2 linked regions of the Solwaraspora sp. WMMA2065 genome follow. The protein of the gene in region 1 interacts with the protein of each later gene in a pairwise test. Links are inferred from orthologs where the notes say so. Each region holds a gene or a part of one and is shown in the gene's direction. Other genes may lie near its edges. The genes, in order: O7610_RS17870 and dnaE.

Evidence for each region.
Region 2: the proteins of O7610_RS17870 (region 1) and dnaE interact in binary tests that used the Escherichia coli proteins (3 or more experiments, as listed by UniProt). The link is inferred for Solwaraspora sp. WMMA2065 from one-to-one orthologs.

What each region holds. Positions count from the first base shown.
Region 1 is NZ_CP128361.1:3,927,842-3,942,344, forward strand. Bases 5,729-8,625 are described here. They hold O7610_RS17870 (pyridoxal phosphate-dependent aminotransferase), read left to right. Parts: upstream 5,729-6,521; coding sequence 6,522-7,730; downstream 7,731-8,625. Other genes in these bases: glmS (glutamine--fructose-6-phosphate transaminase (isomerizing)), read right to left, coding at 5,729-6,370; glmM (phosphoglucosamine mutase), read right to left, coding at 7,759-8,625. Also shown: alr (alanine racemase), read right to left, coding at 1-649; O7610_RS17850 (NAD(P)H-hydrate dehydratase), read right to left, coding at 728-2,299; O7610_RS17855 (hypothetical protein), read left to right, coding at 2,522-2,842; O7610_RS17860 (alpha/beta hydrolase), read left to right, coding at 2,839-4,443; more of glmS, read right to left, coding at 4,430-5,728; more of glmM, read right to left, coding at 8,626-9,123; rpsI (30S ribosomal protein S9), read right to left, coding at 9,333-9,815; rplM (50S ribosomal protein L13), read right to left, coding at 9,836-10,279; O7610_RS17890 (molybdopterin oxidoreductase family protein), read left to right, coding at 10,700-12,847; O7610_RS17895 (FAD-dependent oxidoreductase), read left to right, coding at 12,844-14,301; nitrite reductase large subunit NirB, read left to right, coding at 14,298-14,503. UniProt on the Escherichia coli protein: Shows aminotransferase activity with methionine and histidine as substrates, and to a lesser extent also with phenylalanine.
Region 2 is NZ_CP128361.1:2,353,731-2,369,424, reverse strand. What follows is about bases 4,541-8,628. They hold dnaE (DNA polymerase III subunit alpha), read left to right. Parts: upstream 4,541-4,885; coding sequence 4,886-8,428; downstream 8,429-8,628. Other genes in these bases: O7610_RS10650 (DUF2567 domain-containing protein), read left to right, coding at 8,450-8,628; O7610_RS10660 (hypothetical protein), read right to left, coding at 4,541-4,693. Also shown: O7610_RS10675 (RluA family pseudouridine synthase), read left to right, coding at 1-109; O7610_RS10670 (hypothetical protein), read left to right, coding at 169-1,425; O7610_RS10665 (AAA family ATPase), read left to right, coding at 1,616-3,100; more of O7610_RS10660, read right to left, coding at 3,128-4,540; more of O7610_RS10650, read left to right, coding at 8,629-9,259; O7610_RS10645 (LON peptidase substrate-binding domain-containing protein), read right to left, coding at 9,174-9,875; O7610_RS10635 (histidinol-phosphate transaminase), read left to right, coding at 11,348-12,526; imidazoleglycerol-phosphate dehydratase HisB, read left to right, coding at 12,526-13,137; O7610_RS10625 (CG2302 family histidine operon protein), read left to right, coding at 13,139-13,309; imidazole glycerol phosphate synthase subunit HisH, read left to right, coding at 13,309-13,974; O7610_RS10615 (hypothetical protein), read left to right, coding at 13,971-14,297; bifunctional 1-(5-phosphoribosyl)-5-((5-phosphoribosylamino)methylideneamino)imidazole-4-carboxamide isomerase/phosphoribosylanthranilate isomerase PriA, read left to right, coding at 14,325-15,071; imidazole glycerol phosphate synthase subunit HisF, read left to right, coding at 15,068-15,694. UniProt on the Escherichia coli protein: DNA polymerase III is a complex, multichain enzyme responsible for most of the replicative synthesis in bacteria. This DNA polymerase also exhibits 3' to 5' exonuclease activity. The alpha chain is the DNA polymerase catalytic subunit.

The sequences.
Region 1 (14,503 bases):
GGTCGAAGTGGGTGTCCGGCCGGGTCAGGGTGGCCGCGGAGTTGGCCAGGTGCCGGTAGCGGGGGCGCAGCCCGTACCGGCTGGCCACGGCGAGCCCGTCGTGGTACGCCGCCAGCTGCCGGTCGATGGTGGCGTGCCCGGGCGCGTCGGCGAAGACGAAGTGGCTCCACACCCCGACCACCTCGACGGTGCCGTCGGACTGCGCTTTGGCGGCCGTCTCGACCAGCTCGGGCCAGTCGTCGCCGGTGGCCCCACCCCGGGACAACCCGGTGTCGATCTTGAGATGCAACCGGGCCGGCCGGCCGGCGAGTCGGGCCGCGGCGACGGCCTCGGACAGCAGGGCGCGGCTGCCGACGCCGAGGTCGACGTCGGCGGCGACCGCCTCGTGCAGGGGCAGTCCGGGGCTGAGCAGCCAGGCCAGCACCGGCCCGGTCAGTCCGGCACCGCGCAGCTCCAGCGCCTCACCGAGGGTGCAGACGCCCAGCCAGTCCGCTCCGGCGTCGAGTGCGGCCCGGGCCGCCGGCACCATGCCGTGGCCGTACCCGTCGCCCTTCACCACCGCCATCAGCTCGGCGCTGGTGCCGGCCCGCAGCCGGGCCACGTTCTCCCGGATCGCGTCCAGGTCGACCCGCACCTCTGCCTGCCACATGAGGCCAGCCTACTGACCGGTCACCTGATCGGGCAGGTTCCCGGCCGGTCAGGTCGGCGGCCGGCCGTCAGATCATCGTCACCCACCGACAGACCGCTGGCACCCGCCGGTCAGGTCGGCCACCACCGGGCGCAGCGCGGCGGCCACCTCGACCGCGGTGACCGGCCCGGTGCGGGCGGCGGCCCGGCCGGCCAGGCCGTGCACGTACGCGGCGGCCAGCGCCGCCCGCTGCGGATCCAGCCCGGCGGCGAGCAGCGAGCCGAGCAGGCCGGCCAGTACGTCGCCGGTGCCGCCGGTGGCCAGCGCCGGGGTGCCGGTGGCGTTCACGTACGCCCGTCCGTCCGGTCCGGCGACCACCGTACGGTCGCCTTTGAGCAGGACGGTCGCCCGCATCCAGGCGGCCAGCCGCAGCGCGGCCCCGACCCGGTCGTCGCCGGGTGGCTGGCCGGCGAGCCGGGCGAACTCCCGATCGTGCGGGGTGATCACGGTGGGTGCCTGCCGGCCGCGCAACTGCTCCGCCCAGCTGCCGTCGACCAGCATGGTCAACGCGTCGGCGTCCAGCACCACCGGCACCGGCGCGGCCAGCACCGACCGCAGCTCGGTCACGGCGTGTTCCCCGCCGCCCAGCCCGGAGCCGCACACCCAGGCCTGCACCCGGCCGGCGTCTGCGACCCGACCGGTGGCGATCACCGAGGGGTACCGGTCCAGCACCTGGGCGGCGGCGCTGCCGGCGTACCGGACCAGGCCGGTCGGCCCGGCGACCGCCCCGCCCACGGAGAGCACCGCCGCACCCGGATAGGTCGCCGAGCCGGTCGCCACCCCGACCACTCCCCGGGTGTACTTCTCGGCGGCCGGGACCAGCGTCGGCCACCACGCCGAGACGTCGTCGCGGCCGGGCACCTCGAACGCGGGTGTGCCGCGCAGCCACGGTCGCAGGCCGATGTCGACCAGCTCTACGTGACCGGCGCGGACGGCGGCCGGTCCCACCATCAGCGCCGGCTTCAGGCAACCGAAGGTGACGGTGACGTCGGCTCGTACGGTGTCCCTCCCGACCGCGGCGGCTCCGGACCCGGTAGCTCCGGACCTGGCGGGGCCAGCTCCGGTCGACGGCACCGCGGCACCGTCGGGCACCCCGCCGGTGTCGACCGCAACGCCGCTGGGCACGTCCACCGCGACCAGCACCGGCCGGCCGCCACGTGCCGAAGTGAGCTCGCCGGCCCGGGCGAGCGCACCGGCGGCCGGCTCCCGCAGCCCGCCGGTGCCGCCGATGCCGACGATCCCGTCCATGATCAGGTCCGCGTGCCGGCCGGCACCGTCGGCGGTCCGACCGTCGGCCACCCGGCCGCCCGCGGACCGTAGCGCGGCGAGCCCGCCACAGTGGGCCCGGTCCGGTCGCAGCAGCCAGGCGGTGACCCGGGCGCCCCGGCGGGCCAGTCGGGCTCCGGCGTACAGCGTGTCGCCGCCGTTGTCGCCCGAGCCGACCAGCAGCAGCACCTCGGCACCGTAGACCCCGCCGCGCTCGGCGAGCAGGGTGGCGCACCGGCGGGCCAGGCCGGCGGCGGCCCGGTGCATCAGTGTCCCCGGTGCAACGGTCGCCATCAGCGCCTGCTCGGCGCTGCGGACGTCGGACACCCGCCACACCTGGATCATTCGCTTACCTCCGCCGCGCCGCTTCGTCGCTCACCGCCCACGGTCACCCTACCGGCGGTGGTGACCGGTGGGACGGTAACCGCTGCGCCGATTGTCCACAGGGTCCCCCGCCACGCTGTCGGTTCCGGATAGCGTCTGCCCATCGACGCATGCCGACGGAGGCGACACGGTGACCGGAGCCGACATGGGTGAACGGAGGCGACATGGGTGAACGGAGGCGACATGGGTGAACTGCCCGGCAACGACGTGGGCCCGGCCGGCGGCGGGCCGCTGCGGGTGCGGCCGGCCGTGCTGCACGACGCCGCCGACCGGTTGACCGGGCTGGCCTACCGGCTGGCGCACGGGCTGGCCGGCCAGCCGGAGCTGACCGTCGCCGCACCGGGCTGGGCAGCGGCCGACCTGCTGGTCACGGTGGAGGCCGCAGTGCACCGGCAGGTGAGCCGGGCCGGCGCGGACGCGGCCGCCACCGGGCAGGCGCTGGCCAGGGCCGCCGATGAGTACGACGCCGCCGACTGGCGGGCGGTCCACCGGCTGGCCAAATGATCACGTACCGGCAGCTGTGGCGGGCCGACCCGGCGGCCTGGCAACAGGCCGCGTACGGCTGGCGGCGCCGGCAACCAGCGGTCGAACGGCGGGCCGCCGAGGTGGCCGGGGCGGCCGGGGCACTGCGCGCCGGCTGGTCCGGGCCGGCGGCGACCGCCGCCGACACCCGGTTGGCCGGCCTGGGTGACCGGCTAGACGCCGTCGGCCCGGCGCTGTGCGTCGTCGACCAGATCCTCAGCCGGTACGCCGAGCAGCTGGCCCGGGCCAAGGCGGTGCTCGCCGACTGGGTCGCCACGGCGGGGGTGCTCGGTCTGTCGATCGACCGGGACGGCCGAGTCGGCGTGGACCCGGCGGTGACCCGCCCGGACGGGCCGACCCTGGCCGGTGCCCGCCGGGTAGCCGCCGGCGTCGCCGACGCGCTCGCCCTGGCCACCGAGGCGGACGTCGACGCGGCCCGCCGGCTCGACGCGGCCGCCACCGCCGCCAGCCAGGGCTGGCCGGCGCGGCCGCCGGCGACGCGCCCACCGCCGTCGGCCGCGCCGGCTGCGGTGCGGGCCTGGTGGGCCGGGCTGGACGATGCGCAGCGACGCTGGCTGATCCGGCACGAGCCGGCCCGGGTCGGCCGGTGGGACGGTCTGCCGGCGGCTGCTCGGGACCAGGCGAACCGGCTGCTGCTGGGTCGGCAGCGGGCGGCGTTGCTGGCCGAACGGGCGGCGCTGCTGGACAGCACGGACCCGACGGCGGTGCCGCGGTTGCGCCGGCTGGACCGGCTGATCGACGGCCTGGACACGGTCGACGACCGGCTCACGTCCGCGTCCGGCCCTCGGGCCTACCTGCTGGCGCTGGACGGCGGCGCCGGCCGGCCGGGTGATCCGTCGGCTCCCGCCTCGACCGGCCGGGTGATCCTCGCGCTGGGCGATCCCGATCAGGCCCGACGCGTGCTGACCCACGTCCCGGGGATGGGCAGCGGTCTCGACCGGGTCGGCGGCGAGTTGGCCCGCACCGAGCAGGTGCTGCAACGTTGCCAGCAGTTGGCTCCACAGGAGTCGACCGCAGCCGTGTTGTGGCTGGACTACGCGGCACCGGCGTTCGTCGACGAGGCGGCCAGCACCGCCCCGGCGCGGGCCGGGGCCGCCGACCTGCGCCGGTTCCAGGATGGTCTGGGCGTCAACCGCGCCGGCGACCCGGGCGGGCTGACCGTGCTCGGACACAGCTACGGCTCGCTGGTGGTGGGTACGGCGGCGCAGGCACCCGGCCTGGCCGCCGACAACCTGATCTTCGTCGGTTCGCCCGGGGTGGGGGTGGACCGGGTGGACGAGTTGGCGGTGCCGGCCGACCGGGTGTGGGCCACCACCGCCGAGAACGATGTCATCCGCCGGGCGACCTGGCCGCAGCTGTGGCCGGGCGACCGGCTGTGGCACGGCGAGGACCCGAGCGGCGAGGACTTCGGTGCCCGGGTCTTCACCGGTGACGCGTCGGGGCATCTGGGCTACTGGGCCGGAGACAATCCGGCGCTGGACTCGATGGCCCGGATCGTGCTCGGCGTCGACCACCCGGCTGGCAGCCGGCCCGGCACGGGCGCGGCGGTCACTCCACGGTGACCGACTTCGCCAGGTTCCGGGGCTGGTCGACGTCGTGGCCCCGGGCGGCGGCGATCTCGCAGGCGAGCACCTGCAGCGGTACCGTGGTCAACAGCGGGGCCAGCAGCGTCGGGGTGCGCGGTACGTAGATCAGGTCGTCGGCGTACGGCGCCACGGCGGTGTCGCCCTCCTCGGCGATCACCACGGTCCGGGCGCCCCGGGCCCGTACCTCCTGGATGTTCGACACGATCTTGTCGTGCAGCATGCCCCGGCCGGCCGGTGAGGGCACCACGCAGACCACCGGGGTGCCCTGGTCGATCAGCGCGATCGGGCCGTGCTTGAGCTCGCCGGCGGCGAAGCCCTCGGCGTGCATGTAGGCGAGCTCCTTGAGCTTGAGCGCGCCTTCGAGGGCGACCGGGTAGCCGACGTGCCGGCCGATGAACAGCACCTGGTTGGCGGTGGCGAGGTCCCGGGCGAGCTGGCGGACCGGTTCCATCGAGTCCAGCACCTGCCGCAGCTTGTCGGGCATCTCCTGCAGCTGACTGACCACGGCGGCCACCTCGTCGGCGTACTTGATGCCGCGCACCTGGGCCAGGTGCAGGCCGATCAGGTAGCAGGCCACCAGCTGGGTGAGGAACGCCTTGGTGGAGGCGACCGCGATCTCCGGGCCGCTGTGGGTGTAGAGCACCGCGTCGGACTCGCGCGGAATGGTGGAGCCGTTGGTGTTGCAGATCGCCAGCACCCTGGCCTTCTGCTCCTTGGCGTGGCGCAGCGCCATCAGGGTGTCCATCGTCTCGCCGGACTGGGAGATCGCCACCACCAGGGTGGACCGGTCCAGCACCGGGTCCCGGTAGCGGAACTCGCTGGCCAGCTCCACCTCGCACGGGATCCGGGTCCAGTGTTCGATGGCGTACTTGGCGACCATGCCGGAGTGGTACGCCGTACCGCAGGCGACGATGAAGATCTTGTCGGCGTCGCGCAGGTCCTGGTCGGTAAGGCGGACCTCGTCCAGCATGATCTCGCCGGTCTCGGTGAGCCGGCCGAGCAGCGTGTCGGCGACCGCCTGCGGCTGCTCGGCGATCTCCTTGAGCATGAAGTAGTCGTAGCCGCCCTTCTCGGCGGCGGAGGCGTCCCAGTCGATATGAAAGTCGCGGCCGAGCGCCGGCGCGCCGGAGAAGTCGGTGATCTCGATGCTGTCCGGGGTGATCAGGACGACCTGGTCCTGACCGAGCTCGACGGCGTCGCGGGTGTGCTCGATGAACGCGGAGACGTCGCTGGCCAGGTAGTGCTCGCCTGGGCCGCGACCGACCACCAGCGGGGAGTTGCGCCGCGCTCCGACCACCGCGTCCGGGATGCTGGCGTCCACCGCGAGCAGGGTGAACGCGCCTTCGAGGCGTTGACACACCCGACGCATCGCGGCGGCCAGCAGCCGCGGCCCCTCCGGCTCGCCGGCGGCCCGCAGGTCGGCCAGCGCGGCGGCGAGCAGGTGGGCGGCGCATTCGGTGTCGGTGTCGCTGACGAACTCGACCCCGTCGGCTTCGAGCTCGGCGACCAGCTTGGCGAAGTTCTCGATGATCCCGTTGTGAATCACCGCGACCCGGCCGTCCCGGGACACGTGCGGGTGGGCGTTGCGGTCGGTCGGTCCGCCATGGGTGGCCCACCGGGTGTGGCCGATTCCGGCGGTGCCGTCGCCGATGCCGATCGGGGCCGGGCAGCCGGAGCCGTCGACCGGCGTGGTGTCACCGGCCGTGGCGGTGCCGAACCGCTCGTCGCCGAGCGCCTTCTCCAGGTTGGCGAGTTTGCCGGCCCGCTTCTCGGTGCGCAGTTCGTCGTCACAGACGATCGCCACGCCGGCCGAGTCGTAGCCCCGGTATTCGAGCCGCCGGAGCCCGTCCAGCACGATGCCCAGCGCCGGCCGCGTGCCGACGTACCCCACGATTCCACACATGGGTCGTAGCCTAGCCCACGATCGCTCATCGGCTGTGCGCATAACCCCAGCAATCAATCAAGCACGCTGAGCAGTAACCGACCAAACCCGCCTTATGGGCGCAAGGTATGGGTGCCGTCATCTGTTTCGATGGACCGCATAAAGTGGCGAGGTGGTCACCTCCCCCGGCGCCCCCGCCGACATCGACCCCCTGGTCCGCCGCATGCGCCCGTTCGGCACGACGATTTTCGCCGAGATGTCCGCTCTTGCCGTCCGCACCGACGCGGTCAACCTCGGCCAGGGCTTCCCGGACACCGAAGGGCCCACCGTGATGCTGACCGCCGCCACCGAGGCGCTGCGCAGCGGCCACAACCAGTACCCGCCCGGTCCCGGCATCCCGGCGCTGCGCACCGCCGTCGCCCGCAACCAGCAGCGCTTCTGGGGTCTCGACTACGACCCGGAGACCGAGGTCCTGATCACCGCTGGCGCGACAGAGGCGATCACCGCCGCCATCCTCGCCCTGTGCGAGCCGGGCGACGAAGTGGTCTGCTTCGAGCCCTACTACGACTCGTACGCGGCCGCGATCGCGCTCGCCGGAGCGGTACGCCGGCCGGTCACCCTACGTCCCGACGGGGACGGCCGGTACGCCTTCGACCCCGCCGCGCTGCGCGCCGCAGTCGGGCCGCAGACCCGCCTGGTGCTGCTCAACTCCCCGCACAACCCGACCGGCAAGGTCTTCACCGTCGCCGAGCTCACCGCGATCGCCGCGATCTGCCAGGAGCACGACATCTGGGCGGTCACCGACGAGGTGTACGAGCACCTCGTCTTCACCGACGCCGACACCCCGCACGTCCCGCTCGCCACCCTGCCCGGGATGCGAGACCGGACGTTGCGCGTCTCGTCGGCCGGCAAGACCTTCTCCTGTACGGGCTGGAAGATCGGCTGGGTCAGTGGGCCGGCCGCGTTGGTCACCGCCATCGCACGGGTCAAGCAGTTCCTCACCTACGTCAACGGCGGGCCGCTGCAGCCGGCCGTCGCGGTGGCGCTGGACCTGCCGGACAGCTACTTCACCGGGCTTCGGCAGAACCTGCAGGCGCAGCGCGACCAACTGGTGGCCGGGCTGTCCGAGGCCGGATTCCGGGTGCTGGTGCCGGAGGGCACCTACTTCGCCACCGCCGACATCAGCGCACTGGGCGACACCGACGGAATCGAATTCTGCCTGTCCCTACCGGAACGCTGCGGAGTGGTCGCCGTACCGACCCAGGTGTTCTACGACGAGCCGGACGCCGGCCGGCTGCTGGTGCGGTTCGCCTTCTGCAAACGTCCCGAGGTCCTCGCCGAAGCGAGCCGACGACTGGCCGGCCTGCGACCGGCTGGCTGATCAGGCGGGCCGGCGGACCGGGGCGGAGTCAGGCCGGGCTGGCTGCTCGGACGGCTGCGGCGATCCGCTCGGCGACCGAACGGGCAGTCTCCACCGTCGCCGCCTCGACCATCACCCGGACCAGCGGCTCGGTGCCGGACGGTCGCAGCAGCACCCGACCGGTGCCGCCCAGCTCGGCCTCGGCCCGCTCGGCAGCCGCCCGTACCGCCGGGTCGCCGGCGCCGGCGGCCCGGTCGCCGACCGGTACGTTGACCAGCACCTGGGGCAGCTTGGTGACGGCGGCCGCCAGGCCGGCCAACGAAGATCCGGTGGCCGCCATCCGGGACATCAGCTGTAGTCCGGTGAGCACCCCGTCCCCGGTGGTGGCGTAGCTGGGCATCACGATGTGCCCACTCTGCTCGCCGCCCAGTGCAAGCCCGCTGGCCCGCAGCTCCTCCAGCACGTACCGGTCGCCGACCTTGGTCTCGACCAGCTTGATGCCCTCCCGGGACATGGCCAGCCGCAGACCGAGGTTGCTCATCACCGTGGCCACCAGGGTGTCGGCGGTCAACGTGCCAGCGTCGCGCATGGCCAGCGCCAGGATCGCCATGATCTCGTCGCCGTCCACCTCGGTACCGTCGGCGGTCACCGCCAGGCACCGGTCGGCGTCGCCATCGTGGGCCAGCCCCAGGTCGGCGCCGTGTTCGAGGACGGCGGCCCGGACCACGTCGAGGTGGGTCGACCCGCAACCGTCGTTGATGTTGAGCCCGTTCGGCTCGGCGTTGATCGCGATGACCTCCGCGCCGGCCTCCCGGTAGGCGACCGGGCCGACCTCGGCCGCCGCGCCGTTGGCGCAGTCGACCACCACCCGCAGCCCGTCGAGCCGGTGGTTGACCGTGCCGACCAGATGACCGACGTAGTGCTCGGCCCCGTCCAGCAGATCACTCACCCGACCGATACCGGCCCCGGTGGGCCGCCGTCGGCCGGTGGACCCGTCGCCCTCGATCGCCGCGCCGATCGCGGCCTCGATCTTCATCTCGAGGTCGTCCGGCAGTTTGTGCCCACCGGCGGCGAACAGCTTGATGCCGTTGTCCGGCATCGGGTTGTGCGACGCGGAGAGCATCACCCCGAAGTCGGCCTTGGTCTCGCCGACCAGGAACGCGACGCCGGGGGTCGGCAACACGCCGACCCGTAGCACGTTCGCGCCGGCGCTGGTCAGCCCGGCCACCACGGCGGCCTCCAGCATCTCGCCGCTGGCCCGTGGATCGCGGCCGACCACGGCCAGCGGCTGGCGGCTCGGATCCCGCTCGGCCAGGGTGTGCGCGGCGGCCACCGCGACCGCCAGCGCCAACTCCGGGGTGAGATCGGCGTTGGCCCGCCCGCGTACGCCATCGGTGCCGAACAGCCGCGCCATACCAGTCATCCTCCGATGGTCCCGCTAACGGTGCCGCTCCGCCTCCCCGTCGGGGGTATGGATCCGCCCGCTGCGATGGCGAGCGAGCCGGCAACCGATGAAGATACTGCCGATGAACGAAAGAATCCGCATCAACTAGACAAAAAAGCACGGACGGCCGAGAAACCCCACGAAGGAGGTGTCCCGGCCGCCCGTTCAGCCGTGTCGGACTAGCGCTTCGAGTACTGCGGGGCCTTGCGGGCCTTCTTCAGGCCGTACTTCTTGCTTTCCTTGACCCGGTCGTCGCGGGTGAGGAAACCTGCCTTCTTCAGCGCCGGGCGGTCGTCGCCGTCGTTGGCGCACAGCGCCCGTGCGATGCCCAGCCGCAGCGCACCGGCCTGGCCGGTGATGCCGCCGCCGCGCAGGTTGGCGATCACGTCGAACGCCTCGGCCTTCTCGGCCGTCACCAGCGGCTCCCGGATCAACTGCTGGTGCACCTTGCTCGGGAAGTACTCCTCGAGCTCGCGACCGTTGCAGGTGATCTTGCCGGAGCCGGGGACGATCCGCACCCGGACGATGGCTTCCTTGCGCCGCCCGACGGTCTGGATCGGGCGCTCGCCGCGCGGCGTACGCACCACTGGCGCGGGCGTCACGGCGGGGGCCGGCTCGATGTCGGCAACGGCGACCGGGCTGGCCTCGGTGGTGTCGGTCATGCTGGTTCCTTCGCCCGCGCTCACTGCGCGATCTGCTTGATCTCGAACGGCACCGGCTGCTGAGCACCGTGCGGGTGCTCGGCGCCGGCGTAGACCTTGAGCTTGCGGATCAGCTTGGCACCGAGCTTGTTGTGCGGGAGCATGCCCTTGACGGCTAGCTCGATCGCCCGCTCGGGGCGCTTGGCCAGCAGCTCGTCGTAGCCGACCTGCTTCAGCCCGCCGGGGTAACCGGAGTGCCGGTAGGCCACCTTGGTGTGCCGCTTGTTGCCGGTCAACGCCACCTTGCCGGCGTTGACGACGATGACGAAGTCACCGGTGTCGACATGCGGCGCGAAAGTCGGCTTGTGCTTGCCGCGCAGCAGCGTGGCGGCGTGGGTGGCCAGGCGGCCCAGCACGACGTCAGAGGCGTCGATCACATGCCACTGACGCTCGATCTCACCCGGCTTCGGGCTGTACGTACGCACAGGTCTACCTTGTCTCGTCGTCGGTCTGGGGTCGCGCGTCGGTCGTCAGGTAACGCGCGGGCCGTCGGGGCGACCCGGAACCGGGGCGACCTGGCAGAGAACGCGCGCGAACGACAAGCATACCCCGGCTGACCTGGCACCATCGGACGGGGCCTCCCGCAGACGGTGAGCTGCATCCACGGACGGTGACCTGAGACGGTGACGGGTCTGGCGAGGGACGCCCCTCGATTGTCGCACAACAGCAGGCGACGATACCCGCTGCCCGGCACGCCGGTCAAAACGGCTGGTCGGCACCGGTACGCCGGAGGTCCCACCAAGTGGGCCGGCTAACCCTCTGACAACAGCCCGTGTGAGCTGCTCTTAGCAGGCTGGAAACAATCGGGACGTCGCGGCGAAATCGCCCCCCGGCACGCTTCGCACATGCCAGGCAGCGTGCAGTTGACCATCGGTCCGACCGGCGAATCCGCCGACCGGACCGTGGCCACCCACTGCCCGTACTGCGCACTGCAGTGCGGGATGCGACTGCGTGCCACGACCGACGGCGGTGTGCAGGTGCTGCCCCGGCAGTTTCCCACCAACCAGGGCGGGCTCTGTCAAAAGGGCTGGACCGCTGCGGAACTGCTCGACCACCCGCAGCGGCTGACCACCCCGCTGGTCCGCGACCGACCCGGCACCGAACTGCGGCCGGCCAGCTGGGACGAGGCCCTGACCCGGATCGTCGACGGTGTCCGGCGGATCCAGCAACGGCACGGCCGCGACGCGGTCGCGATGTTCGGCGGCGGCGGCCTCACCAACGAGAAGGCGTACGCGCTGGGCAAGTTCGCCCGGGTCGCGCTGCGCACCCGCAACATCGACTACAACGGCCGATTCTGCATGTCCTCGGCGGCCGCCGCCGGGATCCGGGCCTTCGGCGTCGACCGTGGCCTGCCGTTCCCGATGGCCGACGTCGGCACCGCCGACACCCTGCTGCTGGTCGGCGCGAACGTGGCCGAGACGATGCCGCCGTTCGCCCGCTACCTGACCGAGATGAAACAGCGCGGCGGCACGCTGATCGTGATCGACCCGCGCCGCACGGCCACCGCCCGCCTGGCCGACCTGCACCTGCAACCCACCCCCGGCACCGACCTCGCGGTGGCCAACGCGCTGCTGCACGTCGCGGTGCGGGAGGGCTGGGTGGACCACACCTACGTCGCCGAGCGGACCACCGGCTTCGACACTGTCCGGGCCACCGTCGCCGGCTACTGGCCGGCCCGGGTGGAACGGATCACCGGCGTGCCGATCGCCGATCTGGAGGCGGCGGCGCGCGCTCTGGCCGGCGGCGACCGCCGCGCGACCGACGCCCCGCCCGCCAAGGTCGTCATCCTCACCGCGCGCGGCGCCGAACAGCACGCCAAGGGAGTCGACACGGTCAGCGCCTACGTCAACCTGGCGCTCGCCCTCGGGTTGCCCGGCCGGACCGGCTCCGGTTACGGCTGCCTGACCGGCCAGGGCAACGGTCAGGGCGGCCGGGAGCACGGCCAGAAGGCCGACCAGCTGCCCGGCTACCGACGCATCGACGACCCGGCGGCGCGGGCGCACGTGGCCGGGGTGTGGGGCGTCGACCCGGCGGACCTGCCCGGGCCGGGGGTTTCCGCGTACGAACTGCTGGACGCGCTCGGCACCCCGGCCGGGCCGAAGGCGTTGCTGGTCTTCGGCTCCAACCCGGTGGTATCCGCACCCCGCGCCGGCCGGGTCCAGCGCCGACTGGCCGATCTGGACCTGCTGGTCGTCGCCGACTTCGTGCTGTCCGAGACGGCGGCGATGGCCGACGTGGTACTGCCCACCGCCCAGTGGGCCGAAGAGGACGGCACGATGACCAACCTGGAGGGACGGGTGCTACGCCGGCACGCGCTGCGGCCACCCCCGCCCGGTGCCCGCACCGACCTGGCCGTCCTGGCCGACCTCGCGCAGCGGCTCGGCTGCCCGGCCGGGCAGTTCCCGGCCGACCCCGCCGAGGTCTTCACCGAACTGCGCCGGGCCTCGGCCGGTGGCGTCGCCGACTACGCCGGGGTCAGCTGGGAGCGGATCGACGCCTCCGACGGGGTCTTCTGGCCCTGCCCGGACCCGGACCGACCGGACACCCCGCGGATGTTCACCGAACGGTTCGCCACCCCGGACGGGCGGGCCCGGTTCGTGCCGGTGGAGCACCGGGCCGCCGCCGAGGAGGTCTGCGCCGACTATCCGCTCTACCTGACCACCGGCCGGGTGCTGGCCCAGTACCAGTCAGGTGCACAGACCCGCCGGATCGCGCCGCTGCGCGGCGCCGCGCCGGAGGCCTTCGTGGAGCTGCACCCGGACCTGGCCGCCCGGCTCGGCGTCGCCGACGGCGAGCCGGTCCGGGTGACCAGCCGGCGCGGCGAGATGCGCGCCCCGGCCCGACTGACCGAGTCGATCCGCCCGGACACCGTGTTCGCCCCGTTCCACTGGGGCGGCGCGGGGCGGATCAACTCGGTGACCAACGACGCGTTGGACCCGACGTCCCGGATGCCCGAGTTCAAGATCTGTGCGGTCAGGGTGGAGCGAGCGTGAACCGTATCGTCATCGTCGGCCACGGCATGGCCGGTGCCCGGCTCACCGCCGAGCTGCACGCCCGGCGTGGGGATTACAAGATCACCGTGTACGGGGCGGAGCGGCACCGGGCGTACAACCGGATCATGCTGTCGAACCTGCTCGCCGGCCGGGCCGACGAGCTGGACGTGACGCTCACCGAGGCCGCCGGGCACGGCATCGACGTGCGGGCCGGGTTGGCGGTGACCGCGATCGAGCCGGCCACCCGGACGGTGCGCACCGCCGACGGCACCGCCACCGAGTACGACCACCTGGTGCTCGCCACCGGCAGCCGGGCTGTGGTCCCCAACCTGCCCGGCCTGACCGGTGCCGACAGCCCGGCAGGGCTGCCGGAGCGCGTCGCGCTGTTCCGGACCCTGGACGACTGCCGGCGGATCCTCGCCGCCGCAGCCGGTGCCCGCACCGCGCTGGTGCTCGGCGGCGGCCTGCTCGGCCTGGAGGCCGCCCGTGGGCTCGCCGCACGTGGACTGGACGTACGGGTGGTACACAAGGTCGGTCAGCTGATGGAGCGCCAACTCGACGCCACCGCCAGCGCGGTGCTCGCCCGTACCCTGGCCGGCCTCGGCGTCGGCACCGAGCTGGCCGCCGCCGCCGAGTCGGTCACCGCCACCACCGACGGGGTACGGCTGCGGCTCGGCGACGGCCGGGAGCTGGACGCCGACCTGCTGGTGCTGGCCTGCGGGGTCCGGCCGGACACCGACCTGGCCCGCCGGGCCGGGCTACGGGTCGGGCGCGGTGTGATGGTCGACGACCGGATGGCCACCAGCGACCCACGGATCTGGGCGATCGGGGACTGCGCCGAACACGACGGCGTCGTCACCGGGCTGGTCGCCCCCGCCTGGGAACAGGCCCGGGTGCTGGCCCGGGTGCTGGCCGGCGACGACCCGGGTGCCCGCTACCGGCCACTGCCGACGGTGACCCGGCTCAAGGCCGCCGGCATCGACCTCGCCGCGATGGGCGACACCCGGCCGGGCGCCGACGGGCAGACCGAGGAGCTCAGCTTCGCCGACCCGGCCCGGGGCACGTACGCGCGGCTGCTGATCCGCGACGACCGGCTGACCGGGGCGATCATGCTCGGCGACAACCCGGCCGTCGGCACCGTCATCCAGCTGTTCGACCGGGGTGGTCCGGTGCCGACCGACCGGCGGGCGCTGCTGCTCGGCCGGGCGGTCGGCGGCACCGTCGCGGCCCCGGCGACCAGCCCGGCCCTGATGCCGGACGCGGCGACCGTCTGCCAGTGCAACACGGTCAGCAAGGGAGCGCTGGTCCGCTGCTGGCGCGCCGGGGCCCGGTCGGTCGCCGAGATGGTCGCCGCCACCCGGGCCACCACCGGCTGCGGCAGCTGCACCGACGCGGTCACCGGCATCGTCGACTGGCTCTCATCTGTGGATTCCGACGTGGAGGTACCAGCATGAACCGGTTGGTCGTCATCGGCAACGGCATGGTCGGGCAGCGCCTGGTCGAAGCGGTCCGGTCCCGGGACACCGACGGTGGATGGCAGGTCACGGTGCTCGCCGAGGAGTCGCGGCCGGCGTACGACCGGGTCCGGTTGTCGGCCTTCTTCGACGGTGTCGGGCCGGACGAGTTGAGCGTGCACACCCCGGACGACGGGGTGGA
Region 2 (15,694 bases), 1.6 Mb from region 1 along the record:
GCATGCCCGTGCGCTCAGTTTCCTACACCCCCGTACGGCGGAGGAAGTTCGCTTCCACAGCGACTACCCTGACGACTTGAAGCGTGCCCTGGCCGTGCTCGGCGATTGAGAGCCGGCGAACACGCGGTCACTCAGCGTCCACCCGCCATCGGGAAAGGGGAGTCGCCCGTGCGTGCCGGCGACCTGTTGCGGCGAATCGACCGACGGCTGCTGCCGGTCCTGGCGGACGCTGCCGTCCGGCTCGCGCAGCGACCGGTCCGTCCCCAGTTGCTCGCCGGGGTGGCCGGGGTGTCGATCAGCGCGGTGCTGGTCGCCGCCGTCTGGGCGGTGGATCACGACGACGGCGCCGTTCGCGCGGTGGACGACGTCGTGCAGGTGGGAGTAGCCGAGGGTGAGTCCATACCGGACTACCTCCGGGCGGTACGCGGCGAGCTGGCCACCTTGCCGGAGGGTCCGGCACCTGCCGGGTCGACCGGCGACAACTACGCCCTGGCAACCTTCAACGGGTATCTGGCACCCGACCGGCTCGCCGCTGTCCTGTCCGGAGTGTCTGCCGTGGAGGTGTACACCCGGGTTCCGCTGGGACGGGAGAAGACCCAGGTGATCCGGATGCCGGCCTTTCAGCTGCCCGAGGACGTGCTGACCGGGATGGAACAGGTCGCCGAGCGCAAGAGCAGGCAGGCGACCGACTACCGACGCCGGGTCGCCGAACTCGGCCGGGCAGCCGATCTTGACCAGTGGCTGGCCTACGACAAGGGTGCCCGGGTGGCCACCGCCGAGGCCGCCGCCTACCGTGACCATTGCGCCTGCGTGTTCGCGGCGGTGGTGCAGGGCGTCCCGGTCGATCTGCGCAGGCTGGCCCGCCTGGCCGAGATCCGGGTCGTCGATCCGGCGCCCGAGGTCCGCCGCCTGGACCGGGCGGTGTTCCTGCCTCCGCTACCTGAGTACGACGAGGTGGTGCCGGTCGGCGACGCCGCGCTCACCAGCAGCGGGTTGCCGTTCGATGTTCCGGCCGCCGAGCCGGGCGGTGCGGCCGACACCAAGGTCGGCGGCGGCCCGACCAGTGTTGCTCCGGCGACCGACGGCGACCCGGACGCGGGGTCAGCTGGGCGGACCAGTTCCGCACCCGACCGTGAGTCCACCCCGGGCAGCGCCGATTCCGCCCCGGACGCCGACGACGGCGGCCGGGACGGTGTCGACACGTCGCCGGTCGGTCCGGGAAACCCGGCAGGTAGGGCTGACCCGTCGCCGGCGGGGTCGGGGCGCCCGACCCCGGCCCCGGCGGGCCGGTCGACCAACGGGCCGGGCCGTCCGGCCGCGACGGCTGGCACGCCGTCCGGCTGTACCCCGTCACCGACCGGCGCGTCGCCGGCCACCGGCGGACCGCCGGTCTGCCCGGGGCACCCCACCGGTGAATCTTGGTAGCGGGCCGGTATCGACCACCGGTGTCCCGGTTCCGTACGCTACCCCCGGTGCCGCCACGCTCCTCGTCGGGTGACGGCTGCGGTGACCGGACCGGGGGAGTCCGGTAGAGATGGCCGGTCGGGCCGAACAACGGGCCTTTGGCGGTGTGGCCTGAACAGGTCTAGCTTCGTAGCCTGTCAGGCGGGGACCGATAGCGCTGGGAGGGCGAGCCGTGGAGGGCACCGAGTCCGGCTGGGGCCGGCCTGCCGAACCAGCGCCGCGCTGGCGCGCGCTGCTCGACCGGGCACGCCTCGGTGGCCGTACCGGTGAGCAGCCTGAGGTGGCGGACCCCAACGGGGCGGCGCCCCGGTCGCGGGAGAATGGTCGCGGCACGGCCCAGGTGCCCAACGGCATCGCGCAGGTGCCGGGTCACCATCCGGAGCCGGGGCATTCCACCGGTGGCAGTTGGATGGGCGACTCCGGCCATCCGGCCGGTCCCGGTCACCCCTCGACCCTCGGCCACCCCGGCTATCCCGCCGATCCGGCTGATCATGGCTATCCGGCCGACCAGGGACCGCCGGCGCCGGCCGCCGGACGGTACGCCGCCCTGGCGCCGCCGCCGGCTCCGGCCGCCCCGGGTGGCTACCCGCCCGGCTATCCGGTGATGCCCGGCCACCCTGCGGACCGGGCCGCTCGGCCGGTGCGCCCGAGTGTGCCGCCACCATCGGAACAGGGCTTCCCGGGCGGCCCCGAGGTCGGCGGCTACCCGCCGGCCGCCGAGCCGCCGCGCCGGGGCGGACCTGGGCCGGGGCCGGGGTACCCGCCGGGCCCGGACGGCGGTGGCGGATACCCGGCACGGATCGAGTGGCGGGAGAGCCGGCCCGACGCGGAGGTCGACCGGGCCACCGGCATCCTGCGTCGCAACCTCGGCATACCGCGGGTGCTGGCGTTCGCCAATCCGAAGGGCGGGGTGCACAAGACGACGGCGACCGTGCTCGCTGCGGCGACGATCGGTAGCGTCCGTGGCCGTGGGGTGCTCGCCTGGGACGACAACGAACTGCGCGGCACGCTCGGACTGCGGGCCGGCAGCGCCCGTCATGCCCGGACCATCCGCCATCTGATCTCCGATCTGGTGGAGATCGAGGGCTCGCACGGCTACGAGCTGACCGACCGGCTCGACGACTACCTCCGGCACGCCTCCGACGGCTCGTACGACGTACTCGCCGGTGAGGAGAGCCCTCGGTTCGCGCAGCGGCTCGACCCGCACACCGTCCGGCGGGTGCTGGAGCTGCTCCGCCGGACCCACGACGTGATCTGTGTGGACACCGGCAACAACGTGGAGAGCGCCAACTGGCAGACCGTCCTGCAGGCCGCCGATCAGCTGGTGGTCACCTGCGTGCCCCGGGAGGACGCGGCGTTCACCGCGGACTGGATGCTGGACCTGCTGGACGATGTCGGCATGGGCGACCTGGTGCGCAACGCGGTGACCTTGCTGTCCTGCCCGAGTCCGGGGCCGATGCCGTTGCTCGACGACCTGCGCCGGCACTTCGCCACCCGGACCCGGGCGGTGGCCGTGGTGCCCTACGACCCGGCCCTGGAAACCGGGTCGTCGATCGAGTACGTGCAGTTGCAGCCGGAGACGCGGCAGGCATGGCTGCAGGCGGCCGCGATGATGCTGGAGCCGTTCGTCCGCTGAGTCCGGGCCCGTCCCGCTGGCCCCTGGTCAGTCCGCTGGCACCCGGTCGGCTGTCGGCTGGCAGCCGTGCGCCACACCCCAGCGGGAGCACCGGCCGTCCGGGTCGGGCGTCGTGTGTGCGATCCACGCGAAGTAGCCGGCGTGGTTGGTCCGCTCGTCGGGCATGTACCGGTCGACGGTGGCGGACCCGGCGGAGGCGAGCACGAACAGCAGCGGCACGAGCAGCAACCCGACCGGTACGGTCGGCTCCCGGCCCGGGGCGGCGGCGCCGGTGCGGCCGCGCCAGTGCTGGACGGCGAGCAGCACACCGAATCCGGTGAGGATCAGCAGGCAGTAGAGCACCACTGCGGTGGTCCGCGGATACAGCCGTACGGTCTGGGTCTCCCACTGCTCGCTGGCCAGCCACATCCGCAGGAACCAGGCACTGGCCGCGCACGCGCCGAGGGCGATCACGATGCTGCGCCGCCAGGCCAGCGCGAGGGCCAGCCCGAGCCCGGCGGCGAGCAGCAGGGTGAACAGTCCGACCCCGCCGAGTTCGCCGACCGGCGGCCAGACCGGGCCGACGTCGGCCGGCCGGTCGTTGCGCCACATCGCGATGTACGCCGGCTCGGTGTCGGTGTCGAAATAGAAGTAGTCGTCGGAGGTGCCGCCGGTCGGGGCGAGCAGGCCGCGCAGATGCACCCATCCGACCAGCACGAAGCTGACCAGGGTTGCGCCGCCGAGCAGTAGGATCGACCGCCAGCCGGCCCGCCACGGGGCGGCCAGCGCGACGGCCACCAGCATGCCGCCGGCGCACCAGACGAACCATCCGGAGTAGAGCAGGAAGAGCAGCCCGAGTCCGACCCCGGCCACCGCACCGGCCAGCAGCGCCCGGCGGTCGGTCATCCGGTCGGCCCGGCGGACCGTCGACAGGAATCTCACCAGTACCGGGATCAGCATCACCAGGGTGATCTGCGGGTACGGCTTGACCGGTTCGATCATCGGCAGCATCGCCAGCACCCCGACGGTCACCGCCCAGAGCGGACGCAGCACCAGTCGCCAGGCCAGATAGGCGGCCGGGCCGAACAGAGCCGTACCGGCCAGTTGGAGGTCCTTGAGGGCGAGGACGTGCGGCTGGTCGGTCAACCGCGCCCAGGCCCCGATCACCCAGAAGACGACTGGTGGGTAGTGGTCGGATATGTCCTGCCCGGACCACAACGCGGCGGTCCACTCGAGGATCCACTGGTAGTCGCCGCCGCCGGCCCACAGCGGCAGCCGGGTGCCGCGCAGTGCCACCGCGATCCCACCGGCGACGAGCCCGGTGGCGAGCCCGGCGACTGCGGCGCAGCCGGCCCGGACGACGTACGGCCGGTGCGCAGGGGCGAGCAGCCGGTGCATCAGCACCATCGCAACGACCAGCACGCCGGCCAGCACCGCGAACCGGAGCTGGAGTGCTGCCAGACCGCTCACCTGCCCTTTCCGGTCCAGTGGATCGACATCTATGTCTTTGCTCCAGGCCAGGAACCCGAACGCGGCACCGATGCTGACCAGCGTCTCGACGCCGATGCCGGCCAACCTGGAGCGAAATGTGGGTATCTGTCTGGCTGTGTTCACACAGAGACGGTAAACCCTCGCTGACAGTGTTGTCGGGTGGAGCTCGTACTCTCCTGGGAGTGTCGTGAGTCGGGGGCGAGTGAAAGTCGTGCCGGCCGTGCGGCTGCGGTCCCCGCGCGCCTCGGTGCGGGGCCGCTGGCGACACGATAGGGTTCGCTGGTCGTGCCGGGACGGGAGAAGGGGGCCGGGTCGGTGTCCGATAGTTTTGTGCACCTGCACGTGCACACAGAGTATTCGATGCTCGATGGAGCGGCCCGGTTGAAGGAACTGTTCGCCGAGGCCAACCGTCTGGAGATGCCGGCCCTGGCGATGACCGACCACGGCAATCTTTTCGGCGCGTACGACTTCTTCAAGCAGGCGACCGGCGCCGGGGTGAAACCGATCATCGGCCTGGAGGCGTATCTCACACCCGGGACGGACCGTCGGGACCGGACCCGGGTACGGTGGGCCGAGGGTGGGGAGAACGACGTATCCGGTGGTGGCGCGTACACCCACATGACGATGCTGGCGGCGGACGCGGACGGCCTGCGTAACCTGTTCCGGCTGGGCTCGCGGGCGAGCCTGGAGGGGTACTTCTACAAGCCGCGTGCGGACCGGGAACTGCTGAACGAGTACGGCAAGGGGATCATCGCGACCACGGGGTGCCCGTCCGGTGAGGTCCAGACCTGGTTGCGGATCGGTGACTTCGAGAAGGCGTGCGCGTCGGCGGCCGAATTCCGCGACATTTTCGGTGCCGACAATTTCTACCTGGAGCTGATGGATCACGGACTGGGTATCGAGACCCGGGTCCGGGACGATCTGATCCGGCTCGGTAAGCGGTTGAATCTCAAACCGGTCGCAACCAATGATCTGCACTACACCCATGAACGCGACGCGGACGCGCACGAGGTGCTGCTGTGCGTACAGTCCGGTTCGACGATGGCGGACCCGAAACGGTTCAAGTTCGACGCCCGCGACTTCTATCTCAAATCCGCGGCGGACATGCGGAAACTGTGGGACGCCGAAGTGCCGGGGGCATGTGACAACACCCTCGAGATCGCCGAGAAGATCGGCGACTATTCGGCCCTGTTTTCGTCGCGGGACCTGATGCCGCAGTTCCCGGTACCGGCCGGGGAGACCGAGGAGTCGTTCCTGCGGGCCGAGGTGCTGCGCGGGCTGGAGCGCCGCTTCCCGGGTGGGGTGCCCGACGGGCACCGCCGGCAGGCCGAGTACGAGCTCGACGTGATCCTCAAGATGGGTTTCCCGGGTTACTTCCTGGTGACCGCGGACCTGGTGCACTACGCCAAGCGGGAAGGGATCCGGGTCGGTCCGGGCCGTGGTTCGGCGGCCGGGGCGCTGATCGCGTACGCCCTGGGCATCACCGAGCTGGACCCGATCCCGCACGGCCTGCTGTTCGAGCGGTTTTTGAATCCGGACCGGGTGTCGATGCCGGACATCGACATGGACTTCGACGAGCGTCGCCGCGGTGACATGATCCGCTACGCGACCGAGCGGTACGGCGAGGAGCGGGTCGCCCAGATCATCACCTACGGCACGATCAAGGCGAAGGCCGCGATCAAGGACGCGGCGCGGGTGCTCGGCTACCCGTTCGCGATGGGTGACCGGATCACCAAGGCGATGCCGCCGCCGGTGATGGGCAAGGACATCCCGCTGACCGGCATCTTCGACCCGAAACACCCGCGCTACCCGGAGGCGGTGGAGTTCCGGGCGCTGTACGAGTCCGACGGCGAGGTCCGCAAGATCGTCGACACGGCCAAGGGCCTGGAGGGGCTGAAACGGCAGTGGGGGGTGCACGCGGCCGGGGTGATCCTGTCCCGGGACCCCTTGGTGGACGTGCTGCCGATTCAGAAGCGGGAGCAGGACGGGGCGATCATCACCCAGTGGGACATGGGCGCGTGTGAGTCCATCGGCCTGCTGAAGATGGACTTCCTCGGGCTGCGCAACCTGACCGTGATGGACGACTGCCTGGCCGGGATCGCCGAGAACCAGAACCTCAACCTGGTCCTGGAGGATCTGCCGCTGGACGACAAGCGCGCCTACGAGCTGCTCGCCCGTGGTGACACGCTCGGGGTGTTCCAGCTCGACGGCGGGCCGATGCGGTCGCTGCTGCGCTCGATGGTGCCGGACAACTTCGAGGACATCTCCGCCGTCCTCGCCCTGTACCGGCCGGGTCCGATGGGCGCCAACGCGCACAACGAGTACGCCGACCGCAAGAACAACCGTAAACCGGTGGTGCCGATCCACCCCGAGCTGGCCGAACCCCTCGCCGACATCCTGGGCGACACCTACGGGTTGATCGTCTACCAGGAGCAGGTCATGGCGATCGCCCAGCAGCTGGCCGGCTACACGCTCGGCGCCGCGGACCTGCTGCGCCGGGCGATGGGCAAGAAGAAAAAGGAGATCCTGGACAAGGAGTACGTGCCGTTCTCGCAGGGCATGCGGGACAACGGCTACTCCGACGAGGCGATCAAGACGCTGTGGGACATCCTGGTCCCGTTCTCCGACTACGCGTTCAACAAGGCGCACACCGCCGGCTACGGCCTGGTGTCCTACTGGACGGCGTACCTCAAGGCCAACTACCCGGCCGAGTACATGGCCGCGTTGCTGACCAGCGTCGGCGACGACAAGGACAAGGCCGCCGTCTACCTGGCCGAGTGCCGGCGGATGAAGATCAAGGTGCTGCCGCCGGACGTGAACGCCTCCGGGGCCCGGTTCACCGCCGTCGGCGCCGACATCCGGTTCGGCCTGGCCGCCGTGCGTAACGTGGGTACGAACGTGGTCGACGCGATCGCCCGGTGCCGCAAGGACAAGGGCGCCTACACCGATTTCTACGACTTCCTGCGCAAGGTCGACGCGGTGGCCTGCAACAAACGTACCGTCGAGTCGTTGATCAAGGCGGGGGCGTTCGACTCGCTGGGGCACACCCGCCGGGGCCTGCTGACCGTGCACGCCGACGCGATCGACTCGTTCATGGACCTCAAACGCAACGAGGCGGTCGGCCAGTACGACCTGTTCGGCGACGCGTTCGGCGCCGCCGACCCGGCCGGCGGCGGCGCGGGTCCGATGGTGGTCACCCCACCGATCCCGGACGGCGAGTGGGACAAGACCGACCTGCTCACCTTCGAACGGGAGATGCTCGGCCTGTACGTCTCCGACCACCCGCTGTTCGGTGTCGAGCATGTCCTCGCCGCAGCGGCGGACATGTCCATCGCCGCCCTGTCCGAGGACGGCGCGGTCGCCGACGGTACCGTGGTCAACCTGGCCGGCATCCTCTCCGGGGTGCAGCGGCGGATCACCAAACAGGGCCGGGCGTGGGCGTCGGCCACCCTGGAGGACCTGGGCGGCGCCGTCGAGGTGCTGTTCTTCCCGAACACCTACGAACTCGTCGGCCAGTACATCGCCGAGGACGCCATCGTCGTGGTGAAGGGCCGGGTCGACCGACGCGACGACCAGCCCCGACTGATGGCGATGGACCTGTCCGTACCGGAGATCACCGCCGCCGACGAGATCAAACCCATCGTGATCGCACTGTCCCCGGCCCGCTGCACCCCACCCCTGGTCGACAGCCTCCGCGACGTGCTGACCAGCCACCCCGGCTCGGCCGAGGTACACGTCAAACTCGTCAACGGCGGCCGCGCCACCCTGCTGCGCCTCGGCCCGCACCGGGTCGCCCCGACCACCGCCCTGATGGCAGACCTCAAAGCGCTCCTCGGCCCCACCGCCGTGGCCGGCTGAGATCTGCGAGAGGATCGACGGGTGAGTTCCACCGCTGACGCCGGCCCACCCGGTGATCCGACCGGCCCGTCCGGGGCGTCGCCGGCGCCGCCGCCCGACACCGGCGCCGTGGAGCCCACCCGGGCCGCCGGCCGGCGCCGGATCTGGCGTCGGCCCGGGCTGTACGTCGCCGCCGCGATCACCGTCGGTGGTGCTCCGCTCGGCGTCGCCTGGTCGATGCTGGCCCCCTGGATTCCGGTGGTCAGAACCGAGCAGGGCGCGGCGGTACGCGGCGGCGCCCCGGAGTACTTCGTCGCCGCCGACGGCTGGTTCGCGATGCTCGGCGTCGGCTACGGGATCCTCGCCGGGATCGTCGTCTGGGCGTCGTTGCCCCGGTCCCGTGGACCGTACGGGCTGGTCGCCGTCACCGTCGGTGGGCTCGGCGCGGCAGCGCTGGCCTGGACCCTCGGCCGGCAGATCGGCCTGGCCGGCTACCAGCGGGCACTGGAGACGGCGGCGCTCGGTGCCCAGTTGGAGCGGCCACCGGATCTGCAGGCCGGCGACTTCGACCTGTGGTTCGGCGTGCTGCCGACGGTCACCGGCGCGTTCGGTGCTCCGGCGCTCGGCGCAGTGCTGGCGTACACCATGCTGGCCGGCTGGTCCAGCCACCCGGACCTGCGTCCCGAGCCGGACCTGGTCGGGGCCGGACCCGACCACCCGGACCTGCGTCCGGAGCCGGCCCCGGACGTCGCCGCCGATCCGCGGATCAGTTCGGACTCGCCGGAATCGCCAACTCGGGCAACGGGACCGGCACCGCCCGCACCCGGCGCAGCAGCGCCACCTCCCGATTGAGCATCCGCAGCTCGGCCCGTAGCCGCCGGGCGGTGTCCAGCTCCGCCAGCAGCGCCTGCCGCTCACTGATGTGCAACGCGGCGGTCGCCGCCACCAGGTGGGACAGCACGGTCGGCTGCTCCGGCAGCTGTTCGGTGATCTCGGCCGAGTCGGTCCGGACCAGGTCGAGATACTGCCGGAACACCGCGAGCAACTGCGGCGCCAGCAGGTCGGCCAGCTCCTCGGACCCGGTCGGCTCGGGCAGCCACTGCACCGACGCGGTGAGGTACGGCGTACCTTCGGTGGCCAGGTCGGTGATCCGGAACCGGCGCCGACCCACCGTCACGAGGTCGTACCGTCCGTTCGGCAGCTCGGTGACCTGCCGCAGCTGCGCGGTGCAGCCGATCTCGTGCAGGCTCACCGAGGTCGGCGTCGGCGCGCCCGGCGGCCCGGCGGTCGGCAGCACCTCCCAGCCACGCCGGATCGCCACCACCCCGAACTCCCGGGGGACCCCGTCGGGCAGGCTGGTCAGATGCCGGACCAGCGCCCGGTAGCGCTCCTCGAAGATGTGCAGAGGCAGCACCAACCCGGGGAAGAGCACCGTCCCGAGCGGAAAGACCGGTAGCCGCTGACCCACCGGTCGAGCCTAGCGTGGTCACGCTCACTGTCCCGTCCGCTGGACGGGCGGCGTCCGGCCAGTGGGAGGACGCCTAGACTCGCAGGCGTGCTGAACCGGATCGACCTGCGAGGCGGGTCACGCGACCCGCGTGGCCTGCTGCCCCGTGCCCAGCTCGACGTTTCCGCGGCGGTCGAGCGGATCCGCCCGCTGGTGGAGGCGGTCCGTGACCATGGCTACCCGGCGATCCGGGAGGCGGCCGAGCGGTTCGACGGGGTCAGCCCGCACCGGCTGCGGGTGCCCACCGAGGCGCTCGCCGCGGCTGAGCGTGACCTCGACCCCGGGGTCCGGGCCGCGCTGCTGGAATGCATCGACCGGACCCGGCGGGTGCACGCCGACCAGCGCCGGACCGACGTCACCACCCAGGTGGTGCCCGGAGGCACCGTCACCGAACGCTGGGTGCCGGTCGGCCGGGTCGGGCTGTACGTGCCCGGCGGGCTGGCGATGTACCCGTCGACCGTGGTGATGAATGTGGTACCCGCCCAGGTCGCCGGGGTGGCGTCGCTGGTGGTGACCAGCCCGCCGCAGCGCGACAACGACGGGCTGCCCGACGCCCGCGTACTGGCCGCCTGCGCCCTGCTCGGCGTCGACGAGGTGTACGCGGTCGGCGGCGCCCAGGCCGTCGCGATGCTCGGCTACGGTGCCGCCGTCGATCCGGACGGGACCGACCGGTGCGCCCCGGTCGACGTGATCACCGGGCCGGGCAACATCTGGGTCACCGCCGCCAAGCGGCTGCTGCGCGGGGTGGTCGGCATCGACGCCGAGGCCGGCCCGACCGAGATCGCCATTCTCGCCGACGACACCGCCGACCCGGTGCACGTCGCCGCCGACCTGATCAGCCAGGCCGAGCACGACCCGTTGGCGGCCAGCGTGCTGGTCACCCCGTCGACCGGGCTGGCCGACGCGGTCGACCGGGAGCTGGCCCGGCAGGTGCCGGCCACTCGGCACGCCGACCGGATCGCCACCGCGCTCGGCGGCGAGCAGTCCGGCACCGTCCTGGTCGACGACCTCGACGCCGGTCTGGCCGTGGTCGACGCGTACGCCGCCGAGCACCTGGAGATCCAGACCCGGGACGCCCGGCAGTGGGCGCTGCGGGTCCGCAACGCCGGGGCGGTCTTCGTCGGCGCGTACGCCCCGGTGTCGCTGGGCGACTACTGCGCCGGCTCCAACCACGTCCTGCCCACCGGCGGCTGCGCCCGGCACTCCTCGGGTCTGTCGGTGCAGTCCTTCCTGCGCGGCATCCACCTCGTCGAGTACGACGCGGACGCGTTGCGTGACGTCGCCGACCACGTGGTCACTCTGGCCGAGGCCGAGGACCTGCCGGCGCACGGGCAGGCGGTCCGGGCCCGGTTCGCCGACCCGACCGGCAGCGCCGCCCCGGCAGCGAACTCACCGGCCGTTTCCCCGATCGCGGGTGGATCGACGGTGACCAGATGACCGGCCCGATCACCCTGGACGACCTGCCGATCCGCGACGATCTGCGCGGGCGCAGCCCGTACGGCGCACCGCAGTTGGACGTGCCGGTGCGGCTCAACACCAACGAGAACTCCTACCCGCTGCCGGACGTCGTGGTCGAGGCGATCGCCGAGGCGGTCACCGCCGAACTGCGGGAACTCAACCGCTACCCGGACCGGGATGCGGTCGCGCTGCGGGCCGACCTGGCCGGCTATCTCGGCCATGGGCTGACCACCGCCGGGGTGTGGGCGGCCAACGGCTCCAATGAGATCCAGCAGCAGCTGCTGCAGGCGTTCGCCGGTCCCGACCGGGTGGCGCTCGGCTTCACCCCGGCGTACTCGATGCATCCGCTGCTGGCGGTGGGCACCGGCACCCGGTGGGTGGACGGCCGGCGCGGACCCGACTTCGACCTGTCCGCCGACGACGCGGCCGGCCAGGTGGTCGAGCACCAGCCGGACCTGGTCTTCCTCTGCTCCCCGAACAACCCGACCGGGACCGCCCTGGACCCGGCGGTGGTGCGGGCGGTGCTGGCCGCCGCGCCGGGCATGGTCGTCGTCGACGAGGCGTACGCCGAGTTCGCCCGCCCCGGCACGGCCAGCGCGGTGCAGCTGCTGTCGACGCATCCACGGCTGGTGGTGACCCGGACGATGAGCAAGGCGTTCGGTTTCGCCGGCGGTCGGCTGGGCTACCTGGCCGCGCATCCGGCGGTGGTCGACGCGGTCCAACTGGTCCGCCTGCCCTACCATCTGTCGGCACTCACCCAGGCGGCGGCCCGGGCGGCGCTGGCGCACCGGGACACCCTGCTCGGTACGGTACGGGTGATCATGCATCAGCGGGACCGGATCGTCGCCGAGCTGCGTCGGCTCGGGCTCACCGTGGCGGACAGCGACGCCAACTTCGTGCTGTGCGGTGTCGATGGCGTCGCCGGTGGCGACCAGCGGGCCGTCTGGCAGGCGTTGCTGGAGCGTGGGGTGCTGGTCCGCGACGTCGGGCTGGCCGGCTGGCTGCGGGTGACCGCTGGGACGCCGCAGGAGACCGACGCGTTCCTCGCCGCGATGACCGAACTGGTCGCCAAGGCCGAACGGGCCGCCACGTCGCAGACAGCCGCAAATTTCCTCCCTGGCCTGCGGGCCGGAGCGTCCACGGAAGGAATCTGATGAACCGCACCGCGCGGGTCGAACGCACCACGGCCGAGACCAAGGTGCTGGTGGAGCTGGACCTCGACGGCACCGGCACCGCCGACATCGGCACCGGTGTCGGCTTCTACGACCACATGCTGCACCAGATCGCCCGGCACGGCGGTTTCGACCTGACCGTACAGACGGTCGGTGACCTGGAGATCGACGCGCACCACACGATGGAGGACACGGCGATCGCGCTGGGCACCGCGCTGCGCCAAGCGCTGGGCGACAAGGCGGGCATCCGCCGGTACGGCTCGGCCACCATTCCGATGGACGAGGTGCTGGTACGAGCGGCGGTCGACCTGTCCGGCCGGCCGTACGTGGTGCACGACGAGCCGGCGCTGGCGCCCTACATCGGGCCGGTCTACCCGACCAGCATGACCCGGCACATCTGGGAGTCACTCGGCCATTCGGCCATGATCACGCTGCACGTGTCGGTGCTGCGGGCCGCCCGCGACGGCGGCCACCCGGATGCGCACCACGTGGTCGAGGCCCAGTTCAAGGCGGTCTCCCGGGCGCTGCGCGAGGCGGTGGCGATCGACCCCCGGTCGGCCGGCTCGGTGCCCAGCACCAAAGGCGCGCTGTAACGTGGACAGCTTCCTGCCGGTAGCGCTGTTCGCGCTGGCCGGGGTGCTGGTCGGTGGTGCCTGGTCGCTGCATCGTCAGGGTGCCGGGCGCGGTGCCGTCGGCCTGGCCGCCGGGCTCGCCCTGCTGGCGGTCGCCGCCGGTGTGTTCTGGCTGCTACCCGGAGGTGACTGATGGCCACGCCACCGCCGGCCGTCGTGGTGCTCGACTACGGCTCCGGCAATCTGCGCTCCGCCGAACGCGCGCTGGCCCGGGCCGGTGCCCAGGTGACCGTGACCGCCGACCTGGCCGCGGCCGACGCCGCCGCCGGGCTGGTGGTGCCGGGTGTCGGCGCGTACGCGGCCTGCATGTCCGGCATCGACGAGTTGGGCGCGGCGCCGGTGATCGCCCGGCGGGTCGCCGAGGGACGCCCGGTGCTCGGCATCTGCGTCGGCATGCAGATCCTCTTCGAGTACGGCGAGGAGCACGGGGTGGTCACCAAAGGGCTCGGCCTGCTGCCCGGCGGGGTTCGCCGGCTGCCCGCCGAGCGGGTGCCGCACATGGGCTGGAACACCGTCGCCGCGCCGGCCGGCAGCACCTTGTTCGCCGGGCAGCCCGCCGACGCCCGGTTCTACTTCGTGCACTCCTACGCGGCGCTCGCCGTCGATCAGCTGACCGCCGCCGGCGCCCTGGTCACCACCACCGGTCACGGGGGCCGCTTCGTGGCCGCCGCCGAACGCGGTGCGCTGTCGGCGACGCAGTTCCATCCGGAGAAGTCCGGCCAGACCGGGGCCACCCTGCTGGGCAACTGGCTGGCCATGCTGACTGCGCCGACCACGACGGGAGGGGAGGACCGGTGAGCAAGGAACGGGCCCGCCGCCGGGCCGCCCGGCTGGCCGAGGCGGAACGCGAGCGGGCCGCCCGGGCCCGGACCAGCGCCCGCCGGCAGCGTCGTCGGTCCGCGCTGCGCCGGCTCACCCCACGCCGGCCGGGCGGGCGCACCGGGCGGTTGTTCATCCGGCGCAGCCGCGCCGAACGCGCCGGGATCGCAGTGCTGACCGTGGCGGCGCTGGCGGTCGTCTGGCTGGCCGTGCCCGACATGGCGCTGCGCCTGCTGCTGATCGCCGTACTGCTGCTCGTGGCACCCGCCGTCGTGGTCATCGCACTCGGCCGACGGACCTGACACCCACCATCTTCGAGGAGACGATCCGTGACTCTGACCCTGCTTCCCGCTGTCGACGTCGCCGACGGCCAGGCCGTCCGCCTGGTCCAGGGCGCGGCCGGTAGCGAAACCTCCTACGGTGATCCGCTGGAGGCGGCGCTCGCCTGGCAGCGTGACGGGGCGGAGTGGATCCACCTGGTCGACCTCGACGCCGCCTTCGGCCGCGGCAGCAACGCCCATCTGCTCGCCGAGGTGGTCCGGCAGCTCGACGTGGCGGTGGAGTTGTCCGGCGGGATCCGCGACGACGAGTCGCTCGCCGCCGCGTTGGGCACCGGCGCGGCCCGGGTCAACATCGGCACCGCCGCGTTGGAGGATCCGGTCTGGTGCGACCGGATCGTCGCCGAGTTCGGCGACCGGGTGGCGATCGGCCTGGACGTGCGTGGCCGTACGCTGGCCGCCCGAGGCTGGACCCGTGACGGCGGCAACCTGTTCGAGATCCTCGAACGGCTGGACAAGGCCGGGGCCGCGCGGTACGTGGTCACCGACATCACCAAGGACGGCACCATGCGGGGACCGAACCTGGACCTGCTCCGTGAGGTGTGCTCGCGGACCGACGCGCCGGTGATCGCCTCCGGCGGCGTCTCCACCCTGGATGATCTGCGGGCGCTTGCCACGCTGGAATCGGCCGGGGTGGAGGGTGTGATCGCCGGCAAGGCGCTGTACGCGGGCGCGTTCAGCGTCGCGCAGGCGCTCGCCGCGCTGCGCGACGCCGGTCGCCCGGAGGTTTCCGGGTGAGCGTCGCGGTCCGGGTGATCCCCTGCCTCGACGTGGACGCGGGCCGGGTGGTCAAGGGGGTCAACTTCGTCGACCTGCGCGACGCCGGGGATCCGGTCGAGCTGGCCGCCGCCTACGACGCGGCCGGAGCGGACGAGCTGACCTTCCTCGACGTCACCGCCTCTTCCGACGCCCGCGGCACCATGCTGGACGTGGTCCGCCGGACCGCCGAGTCGGTGTTCATCCCGCTCACCGTCGGCGGCGGGGTGCGTTCGGTGGAGAACGTGGACACGCTGCTGCGCGCCGGGGCGGACAAGGTCGGGGTGAACACCGCGGCGATCGCCCGTCCCGGTCTGATCGCTGAGGTCGCCGACCGGTTCGGCCGGCAGGTGCTGGTGCTGTCCCTGGATGTACGCCGCGCCGGGCGGGAGACGGTCGCCAGCGGCGACACGCCGAGCGGGTTCGAGGTGACCACCCATGGCGGTCGGCGGGGGACCGCGATCGACGCGGTGGCCTGGGCGCGGCGCGGGGCCGAACTGGGTGCCGGTGAGATCCTGCTCAACTCGATGGACGCCGACGGCACCAAGGCGGGTTTCGACGTCGAGCTCATCGCTGCGGTACGGGCGGTGGTCGACATACCGGTG